Regions from separate parts of the Rhizobium sp. CB2179 genome, predicted to be linked through region 2. Evidence: riboswitches for the same ligand, from Rfam matches in the RefSeq annotation. Region 2 holds a riboswitch; the other holds the start of a gene.

Region 1 (7,578 bases), 740 kb from region 2:
CCGCGCCATCACGTCGATGCTTTCGGCACGATTACGGTGAGCCTCGTTCTTGCCTGGGTTACCGCTCTGCCGGCCTATTTCATCGTCGTCTTCTATCGGGCGGCAAGACCGAACGGTCCCTTGCGCCTGCCGGCGGGCAGTCGAGTGGCCATGGTCGTGACCAAGGCGCCGGCGGAACCCTTCTCGGTCGTCAGTGAAACCCTGCTGGCAATGCTTGCCCAGGAGGTGGAACACGACACCTGGCTTGCCGACGAAGACCCTTCCCCCGAGACTCTCGACTGGTGCTCCCGCCACGGGGTCCTCGTCTCGACCCGCAAGGGGCGATCCGATTATCATCGGACGTCGTGGCCCCGACGCACGCGGTGCAAGGAAGGCAACCTCGCCTTCTTCTACGACCACTACGGCTACAGCCGCTACGATTTCGTGGCACAACTCGATGCGGATCATGTTCCCGCGCCCGACTATCTCTTCCACATGCTGCGTCCGTTCGCCGATCCAAAGGTCGGCTATGTCTCGGCCCCCAGCATTTGCGACAAGAACGCTTCCGAAAGCTGGTCGGCACGTGGAAGGCTCTATGCCGAGGCCAGCATGCATGGCTCGCTCCAAGCCGGTTACAATGGCGGCCTGGCGCCGATGTGCATAGGGTCGCATTACGCGGTACGTACCGTCGCCCTCAAACAGATCGGCGGCCTCGGTCCGGAGTTGGCTGAAGACCATTCGACGACGTTGATGATGAATGCCGGCGGCTGGCGGGGTGTGCATGCGCTGGATGCCATCGCCCATGGTGACGGCCCCAGAACCTTCAGCGATCTCGTGACGCAGGAATTCCAGTGGTCGCGCAGCCTGGTCATGGTGCTGTTGCGGTACTCGCCGAGCCTCGTCGGCCGGCTGCCGCCCCGGCTCAAGTTCCAGTTCCTCTTTTCGCAACTCTGGTATCCGCTTTTTGCGTTCTTTATGTTGCTCATGTTTGCGTTGCCGATCATCGCGCTCGTGCGCGGCCAGAACTTCGTAACGGTGACCTATCCGGATTTCCTGGCGCATTTCGCACCGCTTTCTATCGCTCTCGTGGTGATGGCTTATCGCTGGCGCGCCAGCAGCTCGTTCCGCCCCTACGACGCCAAGATCCTGAGCTGGGAATGCATGCTCTTTCTCTTTGCGCGCTGGCCCTGGGCGCTCGCCGGCACGCTGGCTGCGGTGCACGATTTTGTAACAGGCTCCTTCGTCGATTTCCGCGTCACGCCGAAAGGCCGGTCCGAAGTCGATCTGCTGCCGGTGCGTGTCCTGGCGCCCTACGCTTTGCTGGCGCTCATGGCGGTATTGCCTGCCCTGGCAATCGGCGATGCCGGCGCCTCCAAGGGTGGTTACTTCTTTACCATCCTGAACGCGGCAATCTACTGCGCGCTGCTGTTGGTCATCGTCGGGCGTCATTCGAAGGAAAATACGGTTGCGGCGGCCCCGCGTTTCTACCGTCCGGCGATGGCGACCGTGCTTCTTGCACTCGTCGCGTTGCCGGGGGCTGCAACCATCATGCGCGGAAAGGATGCGACCGAGGCACTCGCCTGGGGCAGCGGCCGCCTTCAGCTGTTCGAAGAGCGCTACGCCGCCTCCGGTGCAGGCCGGGGCGGGACCGCCCTGCGCACGATCTTCTTCAAACCACGATGGATTTCCGATCCGGAGGAGATCCAACTGAGAACGGATGCCGCTCACCCGGATGTGCGGCCGAGCGTGGAGGAAATACACAATGCATAGCCCATCCAAAATAGCCCTGTTGTCGTTAACCGGCCTGTTGCTGTCGGGAGTCGCGGTCCTGCCGACCGCTCTGGGCAGTTCTGCCGGAGAGCAGCCGCTTGCAATGACGACATCGTCCATTGCGCCGCCGGCCAAAATGCCGATCGTCACGAAGGAGTCGATCACGTTCGGCGCCTATGATCCGCACGGAGATTTAGGCGCCTCGCCCGATTCGAAGATCGAACACCTCTTCCTGCCCTGGGAAGATGTCGATCTGCGCACGCTCGCCCTCGCCGACGATTATGCGCAAGCGCGTGGCCGCACCCTGCTGATCTCGGTCGAGCCCTGGACCTGGTCGACCGGTTCGCGCCAAACCTCGCAGGAACTGCTGCACAGTATCCTGGACGGTTCGCGCGATGCGAACATGGCCGCCGTCTGCTCGACTGCTGCCAAGCTGAAAAGTCCGGTCATCATTCGCTGGGGACAGGAAATGGACGAAACCGACAGCCAGTTCTCCTGGTCGCATTGGCAAGGCGCCGATTATGCCAAGGCCTATCGCCGGATGGTGGGGGTCTGCAAGGTCCACCTGAAGACGGCCAAATACATGTGGTCACCGAAGGGCAATGAGGGGCTTCAAGCCTTTTATCCCGGCAACGATGTCGTCGATCTCATCGGGCTCTCGGTCTTTGGCCTGGAGCAATACGACAGGGACAAGACTGGCCGTGACCAGACGTTTGCCGAGCACCTTGCGCCCGAATACGCCCGTGTCGCCGCTTACGGCAAGCCCATCATGGTTGCCGAACTCGGCTACGAAGGCAGCGATTCCTTCGTGCGAAACTGGGCTGAGAGCGTAACGAAACGCTATCCCCAGTTCCCGGCCCTGAGCGCCGTTATCTACTTCAACGACCGTGAAGTCTATCCGTGGCCGGACGGCTATGGCCGCCCCGACTGGCGGGTCGTCCGCGAAAGCATCAATTGAACAACAAGGAACCTGAACATGTCCATGCTTCAAAAAATGTTCCTGGCCGTGGCCCTGACCAGTGGTATCGCCACGGCCGCGTCCGCTTCCGGAACCAATGAGCCTGCTGGGATCGAGACCGCAAAGCCGATGAGCAGCGCGGAAATCTATCGGCTCTACAACCAGAATTCCTGGATGTGGAAAGCCGGCGCCGGCTACTTCTCCGCAAAGGCGCGTCGCTTTACCGCCTGGTCGCGGGAAAATGGCTCGCCGTCCTTCGGCACGGGCCGCTGGTTCATCACGGAAACGGGTAAACTCTGCTTCAACGCCGACTGGCACGCCAAGACCGGAACGGCGACGGCGATCACCTGCTTCAGCCACCGCAAGAAGGGCGGCCTGATCTATCAGAAACGCGAACCGGACGGTGAATGGTACGTTTTCAAGAGCGCACCGGCACAAGCCACCGACGAATTCGCAAAGCTTCGCCGCGGCGACTACGTGGGTTCTCAATTGGGGAGGATTGAGACGAGCGTCAGTAAGACCAGATAAAGGCGAAGCTAGGGGTTGCGCGCGGCCGAGGCGCCATCTGTGTCCTTGTAGGAGCCGATGCCTGCGCGCAACCCTTTTCATAAAAGATCACGAAGCGCCTTCAAAAGGCGGCGAACGGCCTGAGGGTGAATGGAGCGGGTGAAGGGAATCGAACCCTCGTATTCAGCTTGGGAAGCTGCTGCTCTACCATTGAGCTACACCCGCGATGAAGCGAGATTTCCAACAGATAGGGGCCGCTGTCAAGTCGCGGCCGCCGGGAAGCCTCAGATGCGGAAGTGCTTCGAGAGCTTCAGGCCCTGGGCCTGGTAATTGGAGCCTAGGCCGGAGCCGTAGAGGCTGGCGGGCTTTTCCTGCATGTGTTCGTAGACGAGGCGGCCGACGATCTGGCCGTCTTCGAGGATGAAGGGCACCTCGTGGCTGCGCACTTCGAGCACCGCGCGGCTGCCGCGCCCGCCGGCAGGCGCATGGCCGAAGCCCGGATCGAAGAAGCCGGCATAATGGACGCGGAATTCGCCGACCAGCGGATCGAAGGGGGTCATTTCGGCTGCGTAATCCGGCGGCACGTGCACCGCCTCGCGCGAGACGAGGATATAGAATTCATCGGGATCGAGGATCAGCTCGTTGCGGCCGCGGCTGTGGAGCGGCTCCCAGAAATCGAAGAGGTCGTGCTCGGCCTTCTTGTCGACGTCGACGACGGCGGTGTGATGTTTGCCGCGATAACCGATCAGGCCGTCCTTGTCTCCGGCGAGGTCGATCGACAGGGCGATGCCGCCGCCGGAAACGTTCGGCAGCTTGCTGGCGACCAGCGTCTCGCTCTCATGCAGCTTCAACAGTTCCGGCTCGCCGAGCAGCGCCTGGCCGACGCGGAAACGGATCTGCGACAGGCGCGAGCCGCGGCGCACAACGATCGGGAAGGTGCGCGGGCTGATTTCGAGATAGAGCGGGCCGGAATAGCCTGATGGGATCTTGTCGAATTCCTGGGCGTAGTCGGTAATGACGCGGGTGAAGATATCGAGGCGCCCGGTCGAGCTCTTCGGATTGGCCGAGGCCGACATCTCGGCCGGCAGCGCCAGGCTCTCCATCAGCGGCACGATATAGACGCAGCCCGTTTCGAGCACCGCGCCTTCGGAGAGGTCGATCACGTGCAGGCTCAGCCGGTCAAGCTTGTCGGACACCAGATGCGAGGGGCCTGGCATGAAGCTGGCACGCACCCGAAAAGCCTTGCCGCCCAAGCGCAGGTCGAGGCTTGCCGGCTGGATCTGGTCGCGGTCCAGCTCCCGCTCGGAGATCAGACGCCCCGTTTCGAACAGCGCGGAGATCGCGCGATCCGCCAGAATTCCCGTTTCGCGAGCCATCATGCCTCATCCATCATTTGCCGCCGACAAAACCAAACTCGGGGAATTGACGCAAGCAGCTAACAGCAGTATTGCAGAATTATCCCGTGGTGATTTGGCCGGTCGGCTTGCAGCCACGTTAAACAAGTGGCTAAAAAGACCGGGTTGAAACCGGTCTGCTTTTGCGACCGGTTTTTTTGTTATGTGAAGGTGATGGCATGAGCAAGACCTGGCGCCCGGCAACCCAACTCGTCCACGGTGGCACGCTGCGTTCGCAATATGGCGAGACGTCCGAGGCAATCTATCTCACCCAAGGCTTCGTCTACGAAACGTCCGAGGCGGCCGAAGCCCGCTTCAAGGGCGAGACGGAGGGCTTCATCTACGCCCGCTACGGCAGCCCCACCAACGACATGTTCGAAAAGCGCATGTGCATGCTCGAAGGCGCCGAAGACGCCCGCGCCACCGCTTCCGGCATGGCCGCCGTCACCGCGGCGATCCTCTGCCAGCTGAAATCAGGCGATCATATCGTCGCCGCGCGCGCCCTGTTCGGTTCCTGCCGCTGGGTCGTCGAGACGCTGGCGCCGAAATACGGCATCGACTGCACGCTGATCGACGGCCGGGATCTGGCGAACTGGGAAAAGGCGATCACGCCGAAGACCAAGGTGTTCTTCCTGGAAAGCCCGACCAACCCGACGCTCGAAGTGATCGATATCGCTGGCGTCGCCAAGCTCGCCAACCAGGTCGGCGCCAAGGTCGTCGTCGACAATGTCTTTGCCACGCCACTTTTCCAGAAGCCCCTGGAGCTCGGCGCCCATATCGTCGTTTATTCCGCCACCAAGCATATTGACGGCCAGGGCCGCTGCCTCGGCGGTGTCGTTCTTTCCGACAAGGAATGGATCGACGAGAACCTGCACGACTACTTCCGCCATACTGGGCCGGCCATGTCGCCGTTCAATGCCTGGACACTGTTGAAAGGCATCGAGACGCTGCCGCTGCGCGTGCGCCAGCAGACCGAGAATGCGGCAAAGATCGCCGATTTCCTGGCCGAGCAGGGCAAGGTCGCCAAGGTGATCTATCCCGGCCGCAAGGACCATCCGCAGGCCGATATCATCGCCAAGCAGATGACCGGCGGCTCGACGCTGGTCGCCTTCGAGCTGAAGGGCGGCAAGGATGCGGCCTTTGCGCTGCAGAACGCGCTCGATATCGTCAAGATCTCCAACAATCTCGGCGACAGCAAGAGCCTGATCACCCATCCGGCGACGACGACGCACAAGAACCTGACGGATGAGGCGCGCGCCGAACTCGGCATTTCCCCGGGCACGGTCCGCCTTTCGGCCGGCATCGAGGATACCGACGACCTGATCGAAGATTTCGCCAAGGCGCTTGACAAGGTCTTGGCCTGATCGACAGCCAGAGCGGCCGGACCCCACCCGGGTTCGGCCGGATCTCACTAAAGCGCGTCGCGATCTTTCAGATTCGCTCCTCGCGCTTTAGTTTTTGTTTTTACGCATGTCGTTATCGCAAAACCGCTGCACACTTTTGCGCGACATGCTTGGGGTTCGGCCGTGCCGGACCTCACTGGGTGAGACCGAGGGGGGGGGAACAAGTTTGCCCGCCGCGGCGTTCCGAAACTGAATTAACACTGACAATTAGGCTTAACGATCGAAAACCCTTCGGATCACAGCCATTTCAGCGATGATAATTGTTCCGTTTCTTGACGGACAGGGCCTCTTATAAGATACGGGTAAGATATCTTGACTAAGGTGCAAGGCATGTATCGCGCCCTCACAAGAGAGATCGAAGTTGTCGTCGAACCGTTCTATCTGGAGGAGCAATCCGATCCGGACGACGACCGCTATGTCTGGGGTTACCGGATTGTCATCAGCAACAATTCCGGCATAGCCGTTCGACTGGTCAATCGTTACTGGAACATCACCGACCAGAACGGCCAGGTGGACGAGGTGACCGGTCCCGGCGTCGTCGGCGAGCAGCCGCGGCTCAGCCCCGGCGACACCTACGAATATTCCTCCGGCTGCCCGCTCGACACGCCCTCAGGACTGATGTTCGGCCATTACCAGATGGAAACGGACGACGGCGAGATGTTCGATGTCGACATCCCCGCCTTCTCGCTGGATTCACCTGGGCTGCTGCGCGTGCTTAATTGAGAGCGTAGGTTCGCGGTCGTTTCGTCGGTGCAAGCACGGCGCGTGGATCCGGCCGGCTACAGCCTTCCAGTCAGTACCAGCATGGACGCCGTACCCTCGGTCGTAGATCCTCGGGCTTGCCCAGTCATCAATCTACTAAAGGTCAAAAGGATCCGAGGCCTGGGTGCCTGGCTTTGCTTCGAACGGATCTTTTGATTGTGGCGGCGCCGGATGTTTTGCGACCGCATCGTTTACCGCCTTTTGGCAGGCGAGCAACTCATCCGCTGCACTGGCGGAATCTTTCAAACCGAGAGCCACAATCTGCTTTCCTCCAAAGCTGGCGCGGAAACTCAGTTTACCAGCGAACTCCTCAATCAAGTCGGGATCCTCGAAATCAATCCATAATGATTTGAGGCCATCGAGATCCAGACCTCTCCCATCAGCCGTCCGTTTAGACTGGTCGAACGAGAGTTCGATGGGATAATGCTTACCTTTCTCCAAGGATTTCCAGTTTGGGTTTCCGAGCAGAATGTAAAGAGGGTTGTCCTTTTTGCGGAAATTGAAGCCAAGACGAAAAATGGTGTCGTCATCAAAGGAAGTCAGAACAAAACAGCCATTGTCTAAAGTCGGGTCGACAGCCACGCTCCAGCCCCCGACCTCTTTCCATGGGACTGTCTGGTCATCAGCCAAGCTCACTGGTGGCATCGCAGCTATGAGCGCGAGTACAAAAAACAAAAGTCTCATCAACGCCCCATCCGCTTTCCTAGGCCAGAACCAATGAAACAGAATAGGTGCACAGTGACTACGCGAAGTCGAGTCACCGTGCTGCATCATCGCTAATCTTTTATTGTTCGCTGTGCGTGTC
Region 2 (7,578 bases):
GATCCCAATCTTTTCACGCGCGATCCCGCAGCTTTCAACCGGCTTGCCGGCGAGATGGAAAAACTGCGCGGCAGCCTGACTGACATGGAAGAGGAGTGGCTGGCGCTCGAAATGCTGCGGGAAGAGCTGGAAGGGTGAGATTTTCTCGAGGCTGGAGGCTCACTTTTCCTTGATTCGTCAGTGTGTCGCCCGGCGGCATAAGGTGCCGTCCGGCAGCCGGGGATATTGCCGATCGCAATGGCGACAAGGAAAAGTCATATGTCTCGCAAGCCTTATTCCGGAATTCTCACGGCGTTTGTCGCCGGCAGCCTCATGGCGCTTGCCCTGTCGCAAGCTGCACAGGCGCAGGATGCCCAGCGCATTCGTGTTCGCGGCGCCATAGAAAGCCTCAGCGGCGATACGCTCGTCGTCAAGACGCGCGAAGGCAGCGATGCGACGGTCGCGCTGAAACCCGGCTGGAAGGTCGGCGGCATCAAAAAAGCTTCGGTCGAGGATATCAAACCCGGCGATTTCGTCGGCGTCGCTTCGCTTCCGAAGGGCACGGGCCCGGACGGGGCGATCGAGGTGCTGATCTTTCCGGCGTCGATGAAGGGAACCGGTGAGGGCAACCGTCCCTGGGATGCGCAGCCGAACAGCCAGATGACCAACGCGACTGTCAGCAACGCCGTCAAGTCCGTCGACGGCCACACGATCACGCTGACCTATCAGGGCAAGGAAAAGACCATCACGATTGCCGATGGCACGCCGATCGTGACGTTGGCGCCTGCGACCAAGGATGATATGAAGGCCGGTGCCGGCGTCGTCGTCACCGGCGAGAAGGCGGCGGATGGCAGCATCTCGGCCAGCCAGATCGCCGTCGGCCTCAACGGCGTCATACCGCCGATGTGACCAGCGGCTCAAATCCTCGTCTTATGCATGCCGACATCCCAAAACCGCTCCACATTTTTGGACGGCATGCATTAAAGCGCCGGCGCGGGCACGGCGGCAGCGCCCGCACTGGCGCTGGCGCCGGTCTGGACGGCAGGCGGCTCCTCGGATGCTGACGGCAGCGCCTGCAGATGCAGCACGCGCGGCTTCAGCGCCTCGAGATAGGCCTCGGAGCGGCCGATATAGATCATGCCGCTTTCGGGCATCGAGGTGAGCAGTTTGGCCATTGTTTCCTGCAATTCCGGCTCCATGCCTTCCAGCACTTCGTCGAAGATGATCCAGCGCGGGCGCACGAGAAGCAGCCGGGCAAATCCGATCGCTTTCTGCTGGTCGCTGTCGAGCAGCTTGTCCCAGCGGGCGCGGGTTTCGAGCCTTGCGATCAGCGAATGCAGACCAACCTTGTCGAGGGCCGCCTCGACGTCGGCTTTCTCGTAGGCTTCGGGACGTTCGGGAAAGGCCAGCGCCTCGCGCAGTGAGCCACCGGGGACATAGGCGAGCTGGGGAACGAAGAGCATGTCGTCGATCGGCGGCAGGCCTATCGTGCCGCTGCCGCACGGCCAGAGGCCGGCCATCGCCTGGAAGAGCAGCTTGCGATTGACGCTGTGATCGCCGTTGATCATGATTTTTTCGCCGGCTTTGATCACGACATTGGTTTCACGCAGACGGAAACCGCCGCATTCCTCGATGTCTTCACCGATCTTGGCGACGATCACCACGTCCTTCAGCGTCAGCGTGTCGGGCGCGGCGTTTTCATAGGCGATGCTGTCCTTCAGGTCGAAGTCCTCTTCCATCTCGACCAGCGCCTGGCGGAAATCGGTGACGCGCATCAGCGTGGCGCGCCATTCGGCGATCGGGCCGAAATTGGACACATACCAGCGCAGCGCCGTGTTGACCTGGTTGAAGGCACCGACGGACATCATCAGCTGGCCGAGGGTGAGTCCGCCGGAGAAATAGGCGGGGGCGGCAACGATGATCGGAATGACGATCACCAGCCAGCCATAGCCGGCCGAAACCCAGGTGAGATTGGTATTGGCCATAGCAAGCCGCTTGACGACTGTCAGGACCGAGCTGATATCGGTGTTGATGCGCCGACGCTCGTTCTCCTCGCCGCGGGCAACGGTAATTGCCGGCATGTTCTCATTGGCATGCATCAGCGTGAAGCGAAGCTCGGCTTCTTTCGAAAAACGGTCGGCATTGAGCTTCACCAGCTTGCGGCCGACCACCTGGCTCAGCACCGAGGCGGAAGCGGCATAGAAAATCGCTGCCCAGACCATGTAGCCTGGAATGGAGAAGCTATGGCCGCTGATGCGGAAGATGAAGCCGCTCGAAAGCTCCCAGAGCACGCCGATGAAGCTCACCAGAAGAATGGTAGACTGCAGCAGGCCGAGAACCAATCCCGTCGTGCTTTCGGCAAGGTTGCGGGAATCCTCGTGCAGACGCTGGTCCGGATTGACGCCGATCAGGCCGCTGGAGGCGAGCCGCAGCGCTCGCTTGCGCTTCAGCCACTGGTCGACCAGGTCGCGCGACAAACCTTCGCGCATATAGAGCGCCGTCATCTGATTCAGCCAGGCCTGCAGCACGTTGAGCAGCAGCAGCGTGCCGGCGATCATCGCGAAGATTTCGAGCTGGTGGAAGAATTCGCCGAGGTCGCGGCGCTCCAGCGAGTCGTAGAAAGGAGCATTCCACTCGTTCAGGATGACCTGGCCGTAGGACGTCGCCAGGATGACGAGGATCAGCACGGTGGCCAGAAACAGCACCTTGCCACGCACTTCCGAATTCCAGAATGCTGAGAACATGACGCCGAGGCGATATGTCAGGCTTAAATCATACCCTACCCTATCCTGCCTTCCGATGCCCGGCTTCCTCTCGATCTTATCTGCCATTACGCTTTTCCAAATCGCCCATGCCCCTATAAATAACATGGTGGCGTTACCGGTCTATCAACAGATTCTATCAGTCATTAAAGTGTGATGATGCTTGCATGAGTTTCTCCTGCATGTTTTCGCCAGTTGATTCGCAATCAGACTGGGTCTAATTAAGGCCTCCGTGGTGATTTGGCCGGCCGGCTTGCAGCCACGTTAAAAAAGTCGCTAAAGGGCCGCGTGCGGACCGGTAGCGATTTTTGTCGCCGCCGGTTTTTTGTTTTTGATCGAGTGACCGCAATGCCCATCAAGATCCCCGATACGCTGCCCGCCTTCGAAACCCTGGTTCAGGAGGGTGTGCGGGTGATGACCGAGACGTTGGCGATCCGTCAGGATATCCGACCGTTGCAGATCGGGCTGCTCAATCTCATGCCGAACAAGATCAAGACCGAACTGCAGATGGCCCGCCTCGTCGGCGCCTCGCCGCTGCAGGTGGAGCTGTCGCTTGTCCGTATCGGCGGCCACAAGGCGAAGAATACGTCCGAGGACCATCTGCTTGCCTTCTACCAGACCTGGGAAGAAGTAAAGCACCGCAAGTTCGACGGCTTCATCATCACCGGGGCACCGATCGAGCTTTTGCCCTATGAGGACGTCACCTATTGGGCGGAGATGCGGGAGATTCTCGACTGGACGGAAACGAATGTCCATTCGACGATGAACGTCTGCTGGGGCGCGATGGCGGCGGTCTATCATTTTCACGGCGTTCCGAAATACGAGCTGAAAGAGAAGGCCTTCGGCGTCTACCGCCACCGGAATCTGAAACCTTCCTCGATCTATCTCAACGGCTTTTCCGACAATTTCGAAGTGCCGGTGTCGCGCTGGACCGAAGTGCGCCGCGCCGATATCGAGAAATCCGAAAGCCTGGAGATCCTGATGGAGTCGAGCGAAATGGGCGTCTGCCTCGTGCACGAGAAGAGAGGCCGGCGGCTCTACATGTTCAACCATGTCGAATATGATTCCACCTCGCTTTCCGACGAGTATTTCCGCGACGTCAATGCCGGGGTGCCGATCAAGATGCCGCACAATTACTTTCCGCATAACGATCCGGCGCTTGCGCCGCAGAACCGCTGGCGCAGCCATGCGCATCTTTTGTTCGGCAACTGGATCAACGAAATCTACCAGACGACACCCTTTGATGTGGAAGAGATCGGCACCGACCTCTGACCGTTGCCGAGCGCGCCGCGAGCTGGTTCCGCCGCATTGCTGCTGCGGCTTTTCTTTCTGATCCGCCGGTTGCGGATCGAAGCAAATCCGGGCAGGTTCCTGTCCTGAACCCTACCACGCCGCGCGTCTTCGTCGGACGTGCAATGCACACTTTGAATCGCTGCAAATTCCCCAAATCGATTCCGAATTGCGGAATTTGCAGCAGAGATAGAATGGACGGACGATCATGTCGGATAAGTTGGAGCGGGACGTTTTCGGGCAGACGAAGGCGGGTGAGACCGTCTATCGGGTCGAGATCAAGGGGGGCGGGCTGACGGCCAAGATCCTGAGCTGGGGCGCGGTCATCCAGGATCTGCGTCTCGAGGGACATGACGCGCCGCTGCAGCTCGGCTTCGACGATTTCGACAGCTACCCCCTCTATTCATCCTATTTCGGCGCGACGCCCGGCCGCTGCGCCAACCGCGTCGGCGGCGGCAGGTTCACGCTTGACGACAAGGACTATCAGCTCGAACTGAATGAAAACGGCGTGACGCATCTGCATGGCGGCAGCGACAATATCGCCAAACGCAACTGGACGATCGTCGAGCATGACGTCGACCGCGTAGTACTGAAGATCGTCGATCCCGATGGCCGCGCCGGCTATCCCGGCAATTGCACCATCCAGGCGACTTTCCGGGTGCATGGCAATGGTGAACTGTCGATCACCTACGAATCGACCAGCGACCAGCCGACGCTCGCCAATGTCTGCCAGCACGCCTATTTCAATCTCGACGGCCGCGAAGATGCGCTTGGCCATGACATCATGATAGCCGCCGATCACTATCTGCCGACCGATGAGAAGCAGGTGCCGACCGGTGAAATCCGTCCCGTCGAGGGCACGGAATTCGATTTCCGCGAGATGGCGCCGATGAAGCGTTTCGTCGGCAGCGAACAAGTGTCCTACGATCATAATTTCTGCCTGTCCGCCGAGCGCACCGCCAAGCGGAGCGTCGCGCTTGCCCGCAGCCTCTATTCCGGCGTGTCGCTGGAAGTGCGCAGCACCGAGCCAGGCGTGCAGTTCTATGCCGGCTTCAAGCTTGACACCGGGGCTCCGGGCATCGGCGGGCGCAAATACGGTCCGTTCGCCGGCTTCTGCCTGGAGACGCAGGTCTGGCCGGATGCCATCAACCACCAAGGTTTTCCGAATGCGGTTCTGCGCCCCGGCGAAGTGCTGCGTCAGGAGACGGATTATATCTTCACCAAGAACTGAGCATCCTCCAGCGCCGGCGCGTTTCTAAACGCGCGGCGCTGCGGACGCACGACTGTCAAATTTGAGCGCTATGAAACCCTTGCCGGTCCGCCCGGCGAGGGTTTTTTGATTCCATGCTCGATTCCGACTTGCCGATTGGTTCTATATAGGTTCTATTGTGTGCCCATGGATAGAACCAGTCTGATAGCGGAACTGAACAGCCGCGGCCTGCGTGACGAGGCACTGACCGGGCCGCTTTACAAGCGGCTGGCGCAGACGCTGACTGGCCTCATTCAGGAAGGGCTACTGAAGCCCGGCACGGCGCTGCCGGGCGAGCGCGACCTTGCCGAGGCTCTGAAGCTCGGCCGTGTCACCGTGCGCACCGCCTATCGCGATCTGATGGCATCCGGTGCACTGGAATCGCGCCATGGAAGCGGTACTTTCGTATCGAGCAGGGTGGAGCGCATGGAACAGTCGCTGTGGCGGCTTTCCTCCTTCTCCGCCGACATGCGCTCGCGCGGGCGTCTGCCGGCCGCACGGATATTGTCGCGGGCGGTCAATACGCCGTCGCCGGAGGAATCCTTCCTGCTCGGCCTCGGCGGTGACGAGCCGGTGCTGAGACTCGACCGCTTGCGCCTTGCCGATGGCCTGCCGCTGGCGATCGAACGCGCCGTGGTGCCGATCAAGTTCCTGGGGCACGATGCCGGCGGCGAGGGATCGCTTTACGATGCGTTGACGGCCAGCGGTCACAGGCCCGTCCGCGCGCTGCAGCGGCTGACGGCGGTCACGCTCGACCCGTCCTCCGCGGCGATCCTGAACGTCAAATCAGGCGCGCCGGCGCTTCTGATCGAACGTGTCTCGCGCCTGGAAGACCAGCGCGTCGTCGAATACACCCGCTCGCATTATCGCGGCGACGCCTATGATTTCGTTGCCGAATTGAGAATCGGAGATGACCTATGAATGACAACCAGTCACTGATGCTGCAGGAAGCCGGCCAATCGCCCGAGGTGGTGGCCATGCTGCTCGAAAAGGAAAAACCGGTCTTTGCCGAGATCGCCCGGCTGTTTTCGTCCGCCCGCCCGAGCGTGGTGACGACGGCGGCGCGCGGCTCCTCGGACCACGCTGCCACTTTTTTCAAATATCTCTTCGAGATCACCTGCGGCGTTCCGGTCGCCTCGGTCGGCCCGTCGATCGCTTCCGTCTATGGTGCGGCGCTGCATCTGAAGGGCGGTGTCCATTTCACCGTCTCGCAGTCGGGTGCCAGCCCCGACATCGTCGCGCTGCAGGATGCGGCGAAGAAGGGCGGAGCGACGACGATCGCCGTCGTCAACGTCACCGACAGCCCACTTGCGAAGCAGGCCGATATTGTTCTCGGTCTCAATGCCGGCGCGGAAAAGAGTGTCGCGGCGACAAAATCCTTCATCGCCTCGGTTGCAGCCCTTTCCGGGGTAACGGCTGCGATCGGCAGTGCGTCCGATTTGGCGGCTGCGCTCGGCAAGCTGCCGGAGGCACTGTCGGCGACCGCCGGGATCGACACGGCGGCAGCCGAGGAGGTGCTCTTCAACGCGACCTCGCTTTATACGGCCGGCCGCGGCCCGGCTTTCGCGATCGCGCTCGAAGCGGCGTTGAAGGCCAAGGAAACCTCCGGCCTGCATGCCGAGGCCTTCTCGCTGGCGGAACTGATGCATGGTCCGATGCGTCTGGTGCAGCCGGGCTTCCCGATCGTCGCCTTTGCGCCCGACGATGCGGCCTTCGCCAACAATGTCCAAGCGCTGGAACGCCTGCAGAAACTCGGCGCCACCACCGTCGGCTTCTCGACGCAGCCGCTCTCCGGTGTCCATCTGCGCGCGCCGACGACGGGCAACGGCCTCGTCGATCCGCTGGTGTCGCTGCTCGTCTATTACCGGCTGATCGAGTCGGTGACGCGCCGCAAAGGCTTTGATCCCGACAAGCCGGCAAACCTGCTCAAGGTGACGGAGACGGTCTGATGGTCCGCAAGATCTTCCTCGGCGCCCGCATCTTCGACGGCGAGCACTTCCATGACGACAAAGCCCTCATCGTTGCCGGCGGCCGCGTCGAAGCGATCGTCGCGAGAAACGATCTGCCGGACGGCGAAGTGGTGACGCTTGCCGGTGGTGTTCTGTCGGCCGGCTTCATCGATGCGCAGGTCAATGGCGGCGCCGGGCGGATGCTGAACGACGAGCCTTCCGCCGCCTCGATGGACATTATCGCCGGCGGGCACCGGCCCTATGGTACGACGTCGCTGCTGCCAACGCTGATCACCGATACATCAGAGGCCTCCATTGCCGCGATCGAGGCGGCCAAGGAGGCAGTGAA

Evidence for each region. Region 2 has a riboswitch for S-adenosylmethionine ahead of metA (homoserine O-acetyltransferase MetA). Riboswitches for the same ligand answer to the same signal wherever they lie in the genome.
Region 1: another riboswitch for S-adenosylmethionine. It lies ahead of AC244Q_RS00975 (O-succinylhomoserine sulfhydrylase); the one in region 2 lies ahead of metA (homoserine O-acetyltransferase MetA).

Annotation. Positions count from the first base shown of each region.
Region 1 is NZ_CM172781.1:190,481-198,058, reverse strand. It holds gene AC244Q_RS01000 (glycosyltransferase family 2 protein) at 1-1,749, shown strand, start outside; gene AC244Q_RS00995 (glycoside hydrolase family 26 protein) at 1,769-2,707, shown strand; gene AC244Q_RS00990 (DUF995 domain-containing protein) at 2,726-3,235, shown strand; tRNA gene AC244Q_RS00985 (tRNA-Gly) at 3,366-3,439, opposite strand; gene AC244Q_RS00980 (2'-deoxycytidine 5'-triphosphate deaminase) at 3,499-4,593, opposite strand; SAM riboswitch at 4,667-4,745, shown strand; gene AC244Q_RS00975 (O-succinylhomoserine sulfhydrylase) at 4,788-5,972, shown strand; gene apaG (Co2+/Mg2+ efflux protein ApaG) at 6,342-6,734, shown strand; gene AC244Q_RS00965 (hypothetical protein) at 6,870-7,457, opposite strand.
Region 2 is NZ_CM172781.1:4,358,632-4,366,209, reverse strand. It holds gene AC244Q_RS21495 (ABC-F family ATP-binding cassette domain-containing protein) at 1-138, shown strand, start outside; gene AC244Q_RS21490 (hypothetical protein) at 259-888, shown strand; gene AC244Q_RS21485 (ABC transporter ATP-binding protein/permease) at 960-2,849, opposite strand; SAM riboswitch at 2,964-3,041, shown strand; gene metA (homoserine O-acetyltransferase MetA) at 3,090-4,013, shown strand; gene AC244Q_RS21475 (aldose epimerase family protein) at 4,240-5,262, shown strand; gene AC244Q_RS21470 (GntR family transcriptional regulator) at 5,428-6,201, shown strand; gene AC244Q_RS21465 (SIS domain-containing protein) at 6,198-7,229, shown strand; gene nagA (N-acetylglucosamine-6-phosphate deacetylase) at 7,229-7,578, shown strand, end outside.